Regions from separate parts of the Pseudarthrobacter sp. S3 genome, predicted to be linked through region 1. Evidence: riboswitches for the same ligand, from Rfam matches in the RefSeq annotation. Region 1 holds a riboswitch; each other region holds the start of a gene.
What was found. A riboswitch is a leader RNA that binds a small molecule or an ion and turns the genes downstream of it on or off. The one in region 1 is predicted to bind S-adenosylmethionine.
Positions count from the first base shown of each region.

Region 2: it holds a riboswitch for S-adenosylmethionine, as region 1 does, so the genes downstream of both, ACQCSV_RS13365 (aminotransferase class V-fold PLP-dependent enzyme) here and metX (homoserine O-acetyltransferase MetX) in region 1, are expected to answer to the same signal.
Region 3: it holds a riboswitch for S-adenosylmethionine, as region 1 does, so the genes downstream of both, ACQCSV_RS18810 (DUF1737 domain-containing protein) here and metX (homoserine O-acetyltransferase MetX) in region 1, are expected to answer to the same signal.

Region 1 is NZ_CP189583.1:1,505,402-1,510,923, reverse strand. Features, by position in the region: gene ACQCSV_RS07255 (SGNH/GDSL hydrolase family protein) at 1-550, shown strand, start outside; gene ACQCSV_RS07250 (hypothetical protein) at 547-669, opposite strand; gene ACQCSV_RS07245 (hypothetical protein) at 689-1,201, shown strand; gene metX (homoserine O-acetyltransferase MetX) at 1,206-2,321, opposite strand; SAM riboswitch class IV at 2,334-2,448, opposite strand; gene ACQCSV_RS07235 (bifunctional o-acetylhomoserine/o-acetylserine sulfhydrylase) at 2,517-3,869, opposite strand; gene ACQCSV_RS07230 (VOC family protein) at 4,074-4,712, shown strand; gene ACQCSV_RS07225 (CPBP family intramembrane glutamic endopeptidase) at 4,836-5,522, opposite strand, start outside.
Region 2 is NZ_CP189583.1:2,786,526-2,792,047, reverse strand. Features, by position in the region: gene ACQCSV_RS13375 (metal-dependent transcriptional regulator) at 1-304, opposite strand, end outside; gene ACQCSV_RS13370 (class I SAM-dependent methyltransferase) at 336-1,094, opposite strand; gene ACQCSV_RS13365 (aminotransferase class V-fold PLP-dependent enzyme) at 1,202-2,626, opposite strand; SAM riboswitch class IV at 2,662-2,775, opposite strand; gene hisN (histidinol-phosphatase) at 2,932-3,744, opposite strand; gene rsgA (ribosome small subunit-dependent GTPase A) at 3,799-4,914, opposite strand; gene aroA (3-phosphoshikimate 1-carboxyvinyltransferase) at 4,898-5,522, opposite strand, start outside.
Region 3 is NZ_CP189583.1:3,901,791-3,907,312, reverse strand. Features, by position in the region: gene ACQCSV_RS18825 (LysR family transcriptional regulator ArgP) at 1-155, shown strand, start outside; gene ACQCSV_RS18820 (O-succinylhomoserine sulfhydrylase) at 174-1,382, opposite strand; gene ACQCSV_RS18815 (rhodanese-like domain-containing protein) at 1,379-1,792, opposite strand; gene ACQCSV_RS18810 (DUF1737 domain-containing protein) at 1,789-2,058, opposite strand; SAM riboswitch class IV at 2,072-2,187, opposite strand; gene ACQCSV_RS18805 (long-chain-fatty-acid--CoA ligase) at 2,286-3,869, opposite strand; gene ACQCSV_RS18800 (acetyl-CoA C-acyltransferase) at 3,917-5,182, opposite strand; gene ACQCSV_RS18795 (pyridoxamine 5'-phosphate oxidase family protein) at 5,202-5,522, opposite strand, start outside.

The DNA of each region.
Region 1 (5,522 bases):
CGGAGACCCCGACGCCCTCGCCGAAAAACTTGATTCAGTGGTCCAGATCCTGGCCATGGGCGGTGCCACGGTGGTGCTGTTCAACGGCCCGGATACCGGCTCCTCGGTGCTGGGACGGATCCGCAGCAAGGTGGCCATCTACAACGAGAACCTGCGCACCGTGGCCGCCCGCCATGACGCCATCATCGCTGACATGTGGTCGCTCAAGCAGCTGAACGATCCGCAGATGTGGGACGAGGACCGCCTGCACTTTTCGCCATTGGGACACCACACCATCGCCGCCATGGTGCTGGATTCGCTGAACGTGAACCACACTCTCGAGCCGCTCCGGCCCAAGCCCCTGCCCGTCCGCACGTGGCGGGCAGCCCGCTCCGAAGACCTGGTGTGGGCCCGCGAGTACTTTGTCCCGTGGGTGGTGCGGCGGCTGCGCCACCGCTCTTCCGGCGACGGCATCACCGCAAAACGTCCGATGCCAGGCCCCGTGTTCGGCCCTGGCGTTCCATTGGGATCCGGCGAGGGGCCGCTGGGCACCGCCGACGCCCGGCGCTAGCGGCGGGCCGGCATGACACAGGGAACAGCGATGCCGTGCAGGATGCCGTGAACCGGGATGGAGCCTTCCTGCGGATCCCGGCCGGGCGTGTGGACTCCGGGGTTAAGCTGGAAGGACACATATGAGAGGCGCTACACCGTGAACAGCTTGTTTTTCTGGATCATCATTCTGTCGTTCGTGGTGCCTATGGCGATGCGGATGTACCGGAAGTCCGTCAACAAACGGAACCAGGAGCAGAGCTTTTCCGGTCGCTACCCTGAGCAGTTTCCAGGCGGCGAACAGTACCCAGGGCAGCAGAACAAACAGCCCCGTGACGGCTATACGCAGCAGGATTACATGAGTGGCGGCTTCCGCCAGGTCATGAGCCCACAGCCCCTGCCGCCGAGCCAGCCGTTGCCGCCCATGCAGCCGATTCCATCTGCAGACCAGCAGTTCCCGCCGTACGGCCAGCCGCAAGCCAATGATCAGTCGGTGCCGGCGCAGCGCGCGGAAGCACCGAAGCCGCCTGTCGCCCCCGCTATTCCCCTGCCGCCGTCGGGCCCGCAGGGATACCGTGCCCGGAAACTGGCCGAACTCGACCAGCAGTACAGCAACGGCGAGCTGGCCATGGAGGACTATATGAAGCGCCGCTCCGACATCATGAACGGCTAACTGCTTAGACCAGGAACGTATTCCGGAGCTGGGTGCCGAGCTGGCCAATCTCGGTCAGGAAGCCGTCGTGGCCGATCGGCGCCTCAATAACGTGCACATCCACGTCACCCGGGAGCGCGTCGGCCAGCTCACGGGACTGGGACGGGAAATACAGCCGGTCACTGTCCACGGCGGCCACGAAGAACCTGGCGGTAGCCCGGCCCAAGGCCTCATGCAGGGAACCCCGCCCGCGGCAGACATCGTGGCTCATCAGGGCGTCGGTGATGGCGATGTAGCTGTTGGCATCAAAGCGCCGCACCAGCTTTTTGCCTTGGTAATCCAGATAGCTTTCCACCTGGTAGCGGCCCCGCTCCCCCAGCGCCGCCGCCTGGAATGGCGATTCCGGGTGCTGGGCCGACCGGCCGAAGCGACCATCAAATTCCTCTGCGGAGCGATAGGTGATGTGCGCAATGCGCCGCGCCAGGGCCAGTCCGTCCTCCGGCAGCGGACCGCCATAGTAATCGCCGTCGTTAAAATTGCTGTCCTGGCGGATGGCGAGCGTCTGCGCCTGGGCGAACGCGATCTGTTCGGCCGTGCTGGCGGCACCGATCGAGATAACAGCGCACCGCTGGACCCGTTCCGGGTAGGTGACCGCCCATTCCAATGCCCGCGCGCCGCCCATGGAGCCGCCCAGCACGGCGTACCAGCTCGGGATGCCCAGCTGGTCAGCCAGCCTGGCCTCAGCCGCCGTGGTGTCCCGCAGCGTTACCAACGGAAACCGCGACCCCCATGGCTTGCCGTCGGGGGCAACCGAGGATGGCCCGGTGGAGCCGTAACAGCCACCAACGACGTTGATGGAGACCACAAAGAACCGGTCGGTGTCCACCGGTGCACCGGGTCCGGCCAGTTGCTCCCACCAGCCTGGCTCGTCGCTGTCGCCGCGCGTCACGTGCGTGCTGCCGGTCAGGGCGTGTTCAATCAGGACGGCGTTGGAGCCGTCCGCGTTGAGGGTTCCCCACGTTTCATAGCCCAGGGTGACGTCCGGGAGGTAACCGCCGGCTTCGAGCTCAAGTCCGCCGATGCTGGCGTAACGGACCACGCCGTTTCCGGGTGCTGCAGTACGGGAAATCGTAATCGTCATGGAAGGACCTTTTCTAAGCGCTTGCCCACCGTCAATTGACCGGCAGGCCAGGTCCTCACCCGGGGCACCCCGCCGCAAAAGAGGGTTGCCGGCCAGCAAGCCGGGGCTGTCGCTGGCACTCATGACCTACTTCGAGTGTACGAACAGCCCCGGTCTATTGCTAAGCGTGTGACTGGTTGTGACTTCGCTGAAGCCCTACTCCTGCGGGCCCACCGCGTCTTTGTTGGGGTCCGCTGCACCCTTGGCTGCCCGGAACCCGGCCTCGAGGTCGGCCAGGATGTCATCGATGTGTTCGATGCCCACGGACAGGCGGACGAGTCCCGGCGTGACCCCGGCGATGACCTGCTGCTCCGGCGAGAGCTGGCTGTGCGTGGTCGATGCCGGGTGGATCACCAGTGAACGGACGTCCCCGATGTTCGCAACGTGGGAGTGCAGTTCCAGGGCATCCACGAAGCGTTTCCCGGCCTCCGCGCCGCCGGCCAGGTTGAATGAGACCACCGCCCCGGTGCCTTTGGGGCCGTATTTGCGGCCGCGCTCATACCAGGGGCTGGAGGCCAGACCGGCATAGGCGACAGATTCGACGTCGTCCCTTGCCTCAAGCCACTGGGCAACATCGACGGCGTTGGCCACGTGCCGCTCCACCCGCAGGCTCAGCGTTTCCAAGCCCTGGGCGATGAGGAATGCGTTGAAGGGTGACACTGCCGAGCCGAGGTCGCGCAGCAGCTGCACCCGGGCCTTGAGGATGTAGGACAGGTTGGCACCCAGGGCACCGCCGGCACCGAGGTCCCGGGCATACACCAGCCCGTTGTAGCTGGGGTCCGGGGTGTTGAAGCCCGGGAACCGTTCCGGGTCCGCGCCGAAGTCGAACTTTCCGGAGTCCACGATCACGCCCGCGATCGCGGAACCATGGCCGCCCAGATACTTGGTGGCGGAGTGGACCACAATGTCCGCGCCCCATTCGAGCGGGCGGATGAGGTACGGGGTGGACAGGGTGCTGTCCACAATCAGGGGGACGCCGGCGTCATGAGCTACCCCGGACACGCCTTCGATGTCCAGCACGTCCTGCCGCGGGTTGGAGACCACCTCGCCGAAGAAGAGCTTGGTGTTGGGCTGGACGGCATCGCGCCACTGGTCGAGGTTGTCCGGGTCAGCCACAAACGTGACGGATATGCCGAACTTCTTGAGGGTGTGCGCCAGGAGGTTGTACGTCCCGCCGTACAGGCTGGGGCTGGCCACCACGTGATCCCCGGCTTCGGCAATGTTCAGGATGGCAAAGGCTTCGGCGGCCTGTCCCGAGCTCAACAGCAGTGCAGCGAGCCCGCCCTCAAGGCTGGCAATCCGCTGTTCCACGGCGTCCTGCGTGGGGTTGCCGATTCTGGTGTAGATCGGTGCGAGTTCTGCGAGGGCAAACCGGTTGGCGGCGCTTTCGGCACTCGGGAAAACGAACGACGTCGTCTGGTAAATTGGGAGCGCCCGCGCGCCGGTGGCGCTGTCCGGTTCCTGGCCAGCGTGGATCTGGCGGGTTTCGAAAGACCATGCGTTCGACATTCAATGCTCCTTGACGTGGTGTGGCACAACTCCGTTGCGTTCAGTGTAGGAAGACTTTCCCGGACAGGAACAGGATTGTGACGAAGGTGGTCAGCTGGCCGGTCCTTCTCCTGCATTCCGGCGGAATGTCCACTCGTGACGCAACGGATTCCGGTAAGGCTACCCTTAGCTGAGAGCCGGATCACAAAGTGCCAAGATGATGGCATGCGCATGGATCACGTCTCTTACGCCTGTGAACAAGATGGCCTCGTTGCCACCACCGAACGTATTTCGTCCGCCCTCGGCGTTGAAGCCGTGAAGGGCGGGGTGCACCCCCGGTTTGGAACCCGGAACATGATTATTCCCCTGGCCGGCCACAAATACCTGGAAGTTGTGGAGGTCCTGAACCACCCGGCATCGGACAAGGCCCCCTTCGGGCAGGCTGTCCGGGCCCGGTCCGAAGCCGGCGGCGGCTGGATGGGCTGGTGCGTCGAAGTGGACGACCTCGCTCCGTTCGAAGACCGGCTGGGCCGTGCTGCCGTCAACGGCAACCGCAAGTTCCCGGACGGCCGCGAGCTGGTCTGGAAGCAGATCGGCATCCTGGGCCTGATCGCGGACCCGCAGGTCCCGTACATGCTCAAGTGGGCGGGCGACCCCGCCCTGCACCCGTCAAATGCCTATGAAAGCAACGTCAAGATGAGCTGCCTGACCATAGCCGGTTCCGCCGCACGCGTGACGGAATGGCTGGGTGAACCCGTCGAAAAGCCCCTGGAGGACGTCGCCGTTGACTGGGTGGCTCCGCATGGAACCCCTGGAATCCTGTCAGTGACCTTCGAAACCTCTACCGGAGCAGTCACCATCTGATTGCTCGTTCAAAGCTTCGGCCGCCATCAGCGGGAGCCAATGATGCCACCCACCGATGGCGGCCGAAACCTTTTAAGCCGGACCTTATTCAGTGCACGGTGCGGCATGGGAACAACGGCCCTCTTACCCCAGTCCCACGGCCCGGCCAAAGAGGCTGAAGCCCACGAACGCCACGATGTCCAGCAGCGCGTGCGCGATGACGAGCGGCATCACCCGTTTGGTCCTCGTGTAGAGCCAGGCGAACACCACACCCATCACGGCGTTGCCGATGAACGGCCCGAAGCCCTGGTACAGGTGGTAGGTGCCGCGGAGCATCGAGCTGGCGAAGATGGCCAGGGGCATGCGCCAGCCGAACTTGCCGAATCGGTCCAGAAGGTAGCCCACCACGATGACTTCCTCCACCACGGCGTGCCGCAGCGCTGAAAGAATCAGGACTGGAACTGTCCACCAGTATGAGTCGAGTGCACTGGGGATGATGGCCGTGGTGATCCCCAGCGCACGCCCCGCGGCGTAGAGTCCCAGTGACGGGATCCCGATCAGCGCCGCCAGGCCAAAGCCCTGCAGCAGGTCACGGCCCGGCCGGGCGAAGTTGAAGCCCAGCTTCCGGAAAGCCGAACCGCTCTGGGAGCTTACGCCGGCACCGGATTGCCGCTGGTCCGTGAGGAAGTAGACCACCAGCAGCACGGGCACCAGGGCGAAAATGATGTCCAGCAGCTGGTATGTAAGGTCGAAGTATTCGCGCGGGCTCTGTGACCGGTTCAGCGTGGACGTGCCTTCGGCCAGCGGGGCCCGGGTTATCTTGTCCAGCAG
Region 2 (5,522 bases), 1.3 Mb from region 1:
CGTGGACTTCGTCCCAGCTGTAGCCGAACTCCTGGACGAGGTAGGTCTCAATAAGCCGGTGCCGGCGCACCATGGACAGTGCCAGCTGGACACCGGAGTCCGTGAGGGTGATGGCGCTGTAGGGCTTGTGGTCCACCAGGCCCTGGTCCTTGAGCTTGCGGACCATCTCTGAGACCGAAGAATTGGCCACCCCCAGGCGCTGCGCGAGCTGGGAGGACGTAATTGGTTTATCCTGCCACTCCGTGAAGCCGTAGATGACCTTGACGTAGTCCTCGATCGAGGAGGAGGGCGCGCTGGTCTTCACGCCTCCAAGCCTACCCGGTGGTCTGCGCCCGTCACGCCTTCGCTGCCCGCCACGTCAGCGTCAGGTACGGCAGGCTGATGTCCCCTTCCACGGCGTGCCCCAGATGCGTGTGCAGATACCAGTCCAGATTGGCCAGGACCTTGCTGCGGGTGGCTTCGCCAGCGCTCAGGTAGTAGCTGCGGGACTTCGTTAGTTCCATGATGTCCGCCGTGCTGAGGCTGTCCTCCCACCCCGCCACATGGCTTTGGAGGCCTTCAAACTCCGGGCCCACCACCGGTCGGAAGCCGGGCTTGTAGACGTCGCCTGCGTGCATGATGCGGGACAACCGGTGGACCCACGGCACGGACGTGTCCAGCTGGTTCCAGATCAGGGCCATGGTTCCGCCGGGCCGCAGGATCCGCGCCAGTTCGGTGCTCGCTGGAAGCGGATCGCACCAGTGCCAGGCCTGCGCAACGCTCACGACGTCGAACGAGGACTCAGGGAGGCCGGTGGCCTCTGCGGTCCCCGGGGTCGCGTAAACCCCCGGGTAGTGTGCCCGCAGCTGGTCCAGCATGTCCGGGGACGGGTCCACGGCGGAAACCGCCAGGCCGCGTTCCATCAGCAGGGCGGTGAACTTGCCGGTCCCGGCGCCCACGTCCACTGCGTCTTTGGCTCCGGAAGGGATCAGCCAGTCCGCTGATTCGGCGGGGTAGCCAGGGCGTACGCGCTGGTAATGTTCGCCGCCGTCCTGGAAACTCTGCCCGAGTTCCAGGCGGCGTCCGTGCTCAAGCCTGGGGCCACCCCGTGCCACGTCCGGCCTCCTTCAACTCTGCCAATGCCGTATCCGTCGAATTTACCGTATAGGCCTCCACCCGGTGGGTGGCCGTCAGATCAGGAGGTACAGGACGAAAGGCTCAGTCAGTCGTCAAGGCACGGAGCCGCGCCGGCCGTACCCGGCGTGTTGGGCGCCCAGTGCGGGTAGGTGCGGGTGTCGTTAGCCGGAACCCAGCGGCCCGCGTCCACCACGTAGTCCCAGCCCAGGCCGGTCCGGCGGAGTTGCTCCAGGCCTGCAAGGAGCCGCTGGGCATCCTCCAGCCGGGAGCCCACGCCGAAGCTGGCCCGCAGCGAACCGGAGGGAAGGCCGAGGCGCTTGAGGAGTGGGTGCGCGCAAAAGCGGCCGTCCCGGAGGCCAACTCCGTGCTCGGCCGACAGGTACGCGGCCACGAGTCCGGCGTCGTATCCTGCCACGGAGAAGTTCACCACGCCGATGGTGCCGGTGTCGGCGTCCGTATCCGAGAAGATCTGGTGCACGGTGACGCCGTCGATCTTCCCGAGCCCGTCAACCAGGAATGACCGGATGGCCGCTTCGTGGGCGTGCCAGCGGTCCTGGTCCAAGGATGCGATGACCTGGGTGGCCCGTGCCAGGGTAGCCGCACCCAGGACGTTGGGGGAGCCTCCCTCGTGCCGGGCCGGGCCGGTGGCCCAGCTGACGCCGTCGAGCTTGGCCTCGCGGACGGCGCCGCCGCCGGCCAGATGGGGAGTACCGGCGTCGAGCCAGTCCGTGCGGCCCACCAGGACCCCGGAGCCGAAGGGCGCGTAGAGCTTGTGGCCGGAGAAGGCAAGGTAGTCGACGTCGTCGGTGCTGATATTGATGCGTCGGTGCGGCGCCAACTGCGCGGCGTCCACCACGATCCGCGCCCCGTACTCATGGGCGAGGGCGGCCAGGGCATTGACCGGCAGGATCTCGCCGGTGACGTTGGAGGCGCCCGTGACCGCGAGGAGACTGACGTTGCCCTGCTCAAGTTCGGCGCGCAGGACCTCAAGGGTCCCCACGATGGTGTCCGCGGCGACGACGCTGCGGTGCGGGACGCCCTGCCACGGCAGGAGGTTGGCGTGGTGCTCGATGTCCAGGTAGAGGACATCTCCATCCGGCCGGCCATCCGTCGCTGGCAGGCAACCTGCGAGCAGGTTCAGCGAGTCGGTGGTGTTCCGGGTGAAGATGACGGAGTCGTCCGGGCGTCCGCCCACAAAATCGCGCACGATGTTCCGGGCGTTCTCGTAGACAGAGGTGCTGATCTGCGACGCAAAGCCCGCGCCGCGGTGGACGCTGGCGTAGAACGGCAGGATCTCGTTGAGGTAGGCGGACACCACGGAGAGGGCAGGAGCGGATGCGCCGTAGTCCAGGTTTGCGTAGCGGACATGGCCGCCCTGGATCAACGGTGCCTGGATTTCCGCGCCGGTGACGGCGGATAGGGGGCGTCCGGAGACCGTAGCGGCATCGTGGATCAGCGCAGCGGCGTTGTTGGGGGAAAAACTGGCGGGGGAGACGGTGGCAGTTGTCAAGGAGACCTCACTCTAAAAGGACTCCCGGTACCGGGAATCCGCGCTTGCCGTGTCCATTCCGGACCGGCCTGGTCGTCACCCGGGGCACCCCACCGCGAATGGAGGGTTGCCGGCCAGCAAACCGGGGTTTAGCGCTGGCACTCGTGACCTGTTAAGAGCGTAGAACATGTGCCGGGGCGAGAAGGAAGCCCGCCCCAATGTTAAGGGCTTTGTTACGCACGTTTGAGGAATGGAATATTTGTCGAAGATACGACGGCGGACGCCCCAATCAGGGGGCGTCCGCCGTCGATAATTCGTAAAACGACCTAAAGAAGGTCGTCCAGATCCGGGTTCAGCCGCTTGAGGACTTCGGAGTGCAGGATGGAATTCGTGGCCAGGGCGTTGCCGCCGAACGGTCCGTCCTGGCCCTCCAGGGAGGTGAAGCGGCCGCCGGCTTCGACCACGATGGGCACCAGTGCGGCCATGTCGTACAGATTCAGTTCCGGTTCGCAGGCGATGTCAACGGCACCTTCGGCCACCATGCAGTAGGACCAGAAATCGCCATAGGCGCGTGTTCGCCACACGTCTTCGGTCAGTCCCAGGAATTCATCCAGGTTGCCGCGTTCCTTCCAGCCGCCCAGGCTGGAATAAGACAGGGAGGCATCCGAGAGCTTGGAGACGTCCGAGACCCGGAGCCGCGTTGCGGCCGCGAGGGACTTGCCCATGTAGGCGCCGGAACCCTTGGCGGCCCACCAGCGCTTGCCCAGCGCGGGTGCACTGACCACTCCCACCACGGGTTCGCCTTCGTCCACGAGGGCTATCAGGGTGGCCCACACCGGGACGCCGCGGACAAAGTTCTTGGTGCCGTCGATGGGATCAATGATCCAGCGGCGGGAGCCATGGCCCGAACTGCCGAATTCCTCGCCCAGCACGGCGTCGCGGGGACGCGAGCGGGACAGCTGGCCGCGGATGGCTTCCTCCGCGGACTTGTCCGCGTCCGTGACCGGCGTCAGGTCCGGCTTGGTCTCGATGCGGAGGTCCAGTGCCTTGAAGCGGCTCATGGTCTGGTCATCCACGGAATCTGCCAGCACATGGGCAAGGCGCAGGTCATCGTTGTAGCTCGAAGCGGGTTGGATCATGGTTACAAACTACCGTCTCCGGGCCGTGGGGTTGGGGACGTCGGCTTTTGGCCGCTAGCCTATGCTGCCCAGTTCCTTGGTTTCCTGGCCAACCAGGCGCGGATCAGTGCCGAGCAGCCGCCGCAGGGATGCTAGCCGGGCCGGGCCGGTGGGGCCCGCTTGACCGGCCGCCACCCAGGAATCCACACCGCAGTTGACAGCCGAGGTGTTGTGCTTGCAACCACGCTCGCAGGCATCCGTGCCCGGTTCCAGGTCCGGGAAGGACCGCAGGATCCGGTCAGGGTCCACATGGGCCAGACCGAACGAACGGATGCCAGGGGTATCGATGATCCAGCTTCCGGCGGGAGCTCCCGTCAGCTTCAGGGCAAGGGCCGACGACGACGTGTGGCGGCCGCGGCCGGTCACCGCGTTCACACCACCGGTGGCCCGTTCGGCCCCGGTGAGCGCATTGACCATGGTGGACTTGCCCACGCCGGAATGGCCCAGCATCACCGAGACCTTGCCCTCGAGGTACGCGCGGAGCTGCGAAACCGCGTCTCCGTCCAGGCGGGCAGAGAGGCCGTCATCGGAGCGGGCATCAATACCTGAGGCCTCGGAGTCCGACGTACGGCTGATGATCACCGGGAAGTCCAGGTGTTCGTAGTTGGACAACAGTTCCGCGGGATCCCTGACATCCGCCTTGGTGACGAGCAGCAGCGGCTCGATGCCGGCGTCGTACGCGGCCACCAGGGCACGGTCAATGAAGCCGGTGCGTGGCTCCGGGTTTGCGGCGGCCACCACCACCACCAGCTGATCGGCGTTGGCCACCACCGCACGCTCGATCGGATCAGTGTCATCGGCGCTGCGGCGCAGCAAGGTCCGGCGTTCCTGGATCCGGACCAGCCGGGCCAGCGTGTCGGGCTCCCCGGACACATCGCCGACAAGGGAGACGAAGTCGCCGGCCACCACGGGGGAGCGGCGCAGTTCGCGGGCCCTCGCGGCGATGATGATCCGTTCGTCGCCCGAGTCCTCACCGACGACGGCGGTGTACCGGCCGCGGTCCACGGTGATGATGCGGCCCGTGACGGCGTCGTCGTGGCTGGGGCGGTCCTTCGTGCGCGGCCGGGAGCCCTTTTTGCTGGGCCGGATCCGGACGTCGGACTCGTCCCAGGAATCAGTGCTGCGTGCCACCAGCGGAACCTTCCGTGGCGTCGCCGGCGGCCGCGCCCTGGGTGAGCATGTCCGCCCACATCTGCGGGAATTCCGGCATGGTCTTGGCCGTGGTGGCGATGTCCTGGACCTCGATGCCCGGTACTGCGAGGCCGAGGATGGCGCCGGCAGTGGCCATCCTATGATCCGCATAACTGTGGACGACGCCGGCGTGCAGCTTTGCCGGGCGGATCACGAGGCCGTCGCTGGTCTCTTCCGCGTCGCCGCCGAGGCGGTTGATTTCGGTGACGAGCGCGGCCAGCCGGTCCGTCTCGTGGCCGCGCAGGTGCGCGATGCCGGTCAGCTGTGAAGGTCCGGTGGCCAGGGCGCAGAGGGCCGCCACGGTGGGGGCGAGCTCGCTGGTTTCGTGAAAATCCGCGCCCTTGATCTCTGGCCCGCCGGTGACGGTCAGGACGCCGTCAGCCAGGATGACGTCCGCGCCCATATCCGCCAGGATGCTGCGCCAGAGATCGCCCACCTGGGTGGTGCCGGTGGGCCAGTCCGGGATGCGGACGGTGCCGCCGGAGGCCAATGCTGCGGCCAGGAACGGGCCGGCGTTGGAGAGGTCCTGCTCGATGCGCTGATCAAAA
Region 3 (5,522 bases), 1.6 Mb from region 1:
TCCGCAGCGGCGCCCTCGTGGAGCTGGCCTCCGCGAGCCCCGTTGACGTGTCCTTGTACTGGCAGCGCTGGAAAATCGACTCCCCGGTGCTCAACCAGCTGACGGCCGCCGTCCGGGAGACGGCCTCCCGGGAGCTGCGCCAGCCAGGCGCCTGAACCGGCCGCCGCCTGCCGTCAGATGTGCTTCAAGGCCTGCTCCAGGTCGCCAATGAGGTCGTCCACGTCCTCCAGGCCCACGGACAGCCGCACCACACCGTCGCTGAGCCCGATGGCGGCGCGGCCTTCGGGACCCATGGCGCGGTGCGTGGTGGTGGCCGGATGGGTGATGAGGGACTTGGAATCGCCCAGGTTGTTGGAGATGTCGATGATCCGCAAGGCGTCCAGCAGCGCAAAGGCGGCTTCTTTGCCCGAGCGGCCACCCGTCGTCGCAAGTTCCAGCGTGAGGACGGTGCCGCCGGCCTTCATCTGCTTGGCGGCAAGTTCGTACTGCGGGTGGGACTTGAGCAGCGGGTACTTAACCCAGCTGACTGCCGGCTGCTTTTCGAGCCATTTGGCCAGCCGCAGCGCGGACGCGGAGGAGTGATTCACGCGCAGCGCCATGGTCTCCAGGCCTTTGGTCAGCACCCAGGCATTGAACGCGGAGAGGGCCGGGCCGGTGTGCCGCATGAGCTGCTTGACCGGGCCGTCAATGAAATCCTTGGTGCCCAGGATGGCTCCGCCCAGGACGCGTCCCTGGCCGTCGATGTGCTTGGTGCCGGAGTACACAATCACGTCCGCGCCCAGCTGGCCGCAGCGCTGCAGCAGGGGAGTGGCGAAGACGTTGTCGACGACGACGGTGGCCCCGGCGGCGTGCGCCAGTTCGCTGACCGCAGCGATGTCCACGATTTCCTGCATCGGGTTGGATGGCGATTCGAAGAACACTGCGGTGGTGGGTTCCGACAGCGCAGCAGCCCACTGTTCGAGGTCCGGGCCGTCAACGAACACGGTTTCCACGCCCCAGCGCGGCAGGATCTCGTTCAGGATCACAAAGCAGGAACCGAACAGTGAACGCGCGGCAACCACCCGGTCCCCGGCCGCCAGCAGGGCGCCCAGGGCGGTGAAGACCGCTGACATCCCAGATGCCGTCGCAAAGCACGCTTCGGTGCCTTCGAGCAGGCGAAGGCGTTCCTGGAAGGTGGCCACGGACGGGTTGCCGTACCGGGAGTAGACGAAGCGTTCGTCCTCGCCGGTGAAGGCGCGCTCGGCGGCGGCAGCGGACTCGTAGACGAAGCCGGAGTTCAGGAAGACCGGCTCGGTGGTCTCCTGGAAGTTGGTGCGGTCCAGCCCGCCGCGGACGGCCTGCGTTTCGGCGCTCCAGCCGGCGGCGTCTGGGTTGAAGGTCACTTGGCTATTCCCAGGTTGGTGGGGAGGCCGCGGTTCTTCCAGCCGTTGACGGTGCGCTCGCCGTAGCGGTCCGTCTCGCCTTCGAAACCCTCAAGGACGTTGTAAGCGGTGAAGCCGGCCTGCGTCGCGGCGATGGCGGCGGCGATGGAGCGCTGGCCCGAGCGGCAGAGGAACACCAGTTCGGCGCCGTCGTCCTCCGGTGCCTGCTGTGTCAGGTCGGTGATGAAATCCGGGTTGGGGATGCCGCCGGGGAAGGTCCACGGGATGAACAGGGGATCGTGGTCCGTGGCCTTGGTGTCGGGGATGCCGATGTGGGCCCATTCGCCTTCGGTCCGTACGTCCACCATAATGGCGCCCTGCTCCAGCTTGGCCCAGGCTTCGTGCGGGGTGAGGTCTCCGGCGTAGCTCATGCGTGGCCCTCGCCGTCGAAATCGAGGTCTTCAACGGCGGTGGCCACGGCGGCGTCCGCCGTTGCGATGGCTGCCGGGAGGATCAGTGCCTGCGCAACAATCACGCTGGTGCCGTTGAACGTGGCGGCGGGGCTGCCGTGCAGGACATACCCTTCGGCCAGGGCAGTGGAAATCCGTTCACAGAAAGACCTGTCGTCCGGCCCGGTGACAAGCCGGTACGACAGTTTTTCTTCGGGGGCAGGGTCAGGGGCGGGGGCGTTAGGCACGACGGAACTCCTTCTTTCACGCTTGCAGCTCGAATGGGTCGATATGCCGAGTATTCACCTGAGGCACCCCGCCGCGAAAGGGAGGGTTGCCGACCGGCCAGTCAGGGCTTGGCGCCGGTTCTCATTACTCCCGAAAAACGTAACACTCGCCCCGCCCCGCCGCACCGCCGCCGTCGTCATGTTCCGTAACCAACGCGTGTTTCCTGTCCCGCATCATTCCCGCCTGATCACCCTGTTGGAGTATGGGCGGCGCTGTACCGGGCGGTGAGTTCGCGCTTGAGGACCTTGCCGCTGGGGCCGGTGGGGAATTCGGTGACTAGGGTAATGATCCGCGGATACTTATAGGCCGCCAATTCCGCGGCGGCGAAGTCCCGCAACTCATCAACGGTGGCGCTGCTGCCCGGATTGAGGACGACGGCGGCCGCCACCTCCTGCCCATGGGTTTCGTCGGGGACGCCATAGACGGCAACGCTCAGGACTGCCTCGTGCCGGCTGAGGACTTCCTCTACCTCGCGCGGGTAGACGTTGAAGCCGTTCCGGATGATCATCTCCTTCTTCCGGTCCAGGATCCGGAGGTAGCCGTCCCCGTCCTTGGTGCCCAGGTCGCCGGTCCGGAACCAGCCGTCCACCACAGCCTCGGCGGTGGCTTCGGGCCGGTTGAGGTAGCCCGTGAAGAGGTTGTGCCCCCGGACCACCAGCTCGCCTAACTCGCCCGTGGGCAGCAGTTCGATGGCATCTTGGACGTCCGCGCGGGCGATCTCCACCTGGACTCCCCAAATGGCCTGGCCGACCGTTCCGGGCCGCGGCGCTTTGCCTACATGGTTGAAGGTGGCAACCGGGGACGTCTCGGTCAGGCCGTAGCCTTCGTAAATGTCCGAGCCGAATTCCGTCTTGAACCTGTCCATCACCGCCACCGGCAGGGACGCGCCGCCGGAGATGCAGTAGCGCAGGGCGTTGGACCGGCCGGTGTTGGTGCGGGCGGCTTCGAGCATGGCGATGTACATGGTGGGCACGCCGAAGAAGACATTGATGTTGTGCCGGGCGAGGGCATCCAGGGCTGCGTCCCCGCGGAACTTGGGCAGCATCACGATGGTGGCCCCCGCCCGCAGCCCGGTGTTGAGGACGCACGTCTGGCCGAAGGTGTGGAACATCGGCAGTCCGCCGAAGATGACGTCACCGCGGCGGAGGTCAAACGTGCTGGTCAGCAGCGTATTGGTCTGTTCCACAAGGGCGAAGTGGCTGCCCAAGGCGCCCTTGGGCTTGCCGGTGGTCCCGGATGTGTACAGAATCGTGGCCGTCTCGAAGGGCCGCAGCGGCAGCCAGGTGCTGATGGGCTCGGCTCCTGCCGCTTCGGTCTCCAGCCGGGCAGCGCCTTCGGTCCCCTCCGGCACCAGGACGGTGACGACGTCGATGCCCGCGGCCGCGGCGCCTTTGGCACCTTCCTCAAGGAGCGGTCCGGCGCAGACGAGCAGCTGCGCGCCGCTGTCGCGCAGCATGTACTCGATCTCCTTGCCCTTCAGCAGCGCATGCAACGGCACCACCACGCCGCCCAGCGCGAGGACCGCGTAGTAGACCCGGGCGAAATCAGCAATATTGGGCATCAGCAGGGCCACGCGGCTGGCGTGCCCCACGCCACGGTCCCGCAACGCACCGGCATACGCGCGCGTCTGTTCCCAGAGTTCGCTGTAGGTCACCCGCTCCTCGCCCACCACGAGGGCCGCGGAGTCCGGGAAGCGGGCGGCTGATTCAGCCAGGATTGCGGCAACAGAGATGGTCCCGAAACCCTCTTCGGCGGTAGGTGAAGTGTTCATGGTGTCCTGTCTGGCTAGTGGAGTGGTTGACAGCAACGCGGGGTCACTTAGCGCCCGTCCAAAGCCTCCGCATGGGCGTTAAGTGACCCCGCGTTGCTTTGGAGGAGGGGTGTGGGTCGGGCTTTGAGGATCAGGGCGTCGCCCTGGCCGCCGCCGCCGCACAACGCAACCACGCCTGTCCCGCCGCCGCGCCGGTTCAGCGCGAGTGCCTGATGCAGGACCAGACGCGCCCCCGAGGCGCCCACCGGGTGGCCCAGGGCGATGGCGCCGCCGTCGGCGTTGATCCTGTCCGCGTCGATCCCCAGGTCCGTGGCGGACTGCAGTACCACCGAGGCGAAGGCTTCATTGATCTCAATCAGGTCCACGTCGTCAATGGTCATCCCTTCAAGTTTCAGGGCCCGCTCAATGGCGCGGGACGGCTGGGAATGCAGGGAACCGTCCGGTCCGGCGGTCTGGCCGTGGCTGCCGATTTCCGCGATCCAGCTGAGGCCGGCCGCTTCCGCTGCTGCCTTGCTGGCCACTACCACGGCGGCCGCGCCGTCGGACAGCGGGGAGGCAGAACCGGCGGTGATGGTGGCGGCCGGATCCTTGGAGAAGGCGGGCTTCAGTGCCGCCAGCGTCTCGATTGTGGTGCCGGCGCGGATGCCCTCGTCGGAATTAATCACGACGGCGGGTCCCCGCCGCTGCCGGACCTCCAACGGAGCGATTTCCTCAGCCAGGATGCCGGCCGCCCGGGCGGCCTCCGCCCGTTGGTGCGAAAGGGCGGCCACGGCGTCCTGGTCCTCGCGGCTGATGCCCAGGCGGACGTTCCCGGCGTCGGTGGCGGAGCCCATCAGTTCACCTGAGACGGGGTCCTGCAGGCCGTCAAAGTTCAGCGAATCCAGCAGCGGCGCGTCACCGATCGCGACGCCGCCGCGGAGCCGGGGCAGCAGGTGCGGGGCGTTGGTCATGGATTCCTGGCCTGCCGCCACAATGAAATCAGCCTCGCCGGCGCGGATCATCCGGGCGGCATCGATCACGGCGGTCAGCCCGGACAGGCACAGTTTGTTGATGGTCACGGTGGGCACATCCCAGCCGATGCCGGCGGCGAGGCTGGCCTGCCGGGCGGGTCCCTGACCAGCGCCCGCCTGGATAACCTGCCCCACGATGACGGCCTGGATCTGTTCCGGCGCCACCCCGGACCGTTCCAGTGCGTTCCGGATGGCGTGGGCACCCAGTTCGCTGGAGGTGAGCCCGGACAGGCTGCCGCGGAACTTGCCGAAGGGGGTCCGTGCGCCGCCCAGGATGACGGGGATGTGAGAATCGTGGCTCATGGGGTGCCTGTCGCCCGCGCTACTCGAAGGAAGCACGACGGCGGTCCGACAACCGGGTGTTCCAGACGTCCGGTTTGGTGACCTGGAAGCGGCGGCCGGTCAGCGCGAGTGGCGTCAGCCGGATGTAGTATTCCTTGGGCCCGGGCTGCCAGGGCTCCAGATGCAGGGCGTCAACGGCGTCCTTCTCGGCCTGGGCCTCGATCACGGCGGTGTCTCCGCGCGCCACCACGCTCCAGGCGATCTCCGTGCGGGGATCGTATCCATCGATCTCCAGCGCCGCGGGACGGTCCGCCTGGGCGCCCCAGAGTTTGGCGCCACCGGCGCTGCGGAAGACAATGCT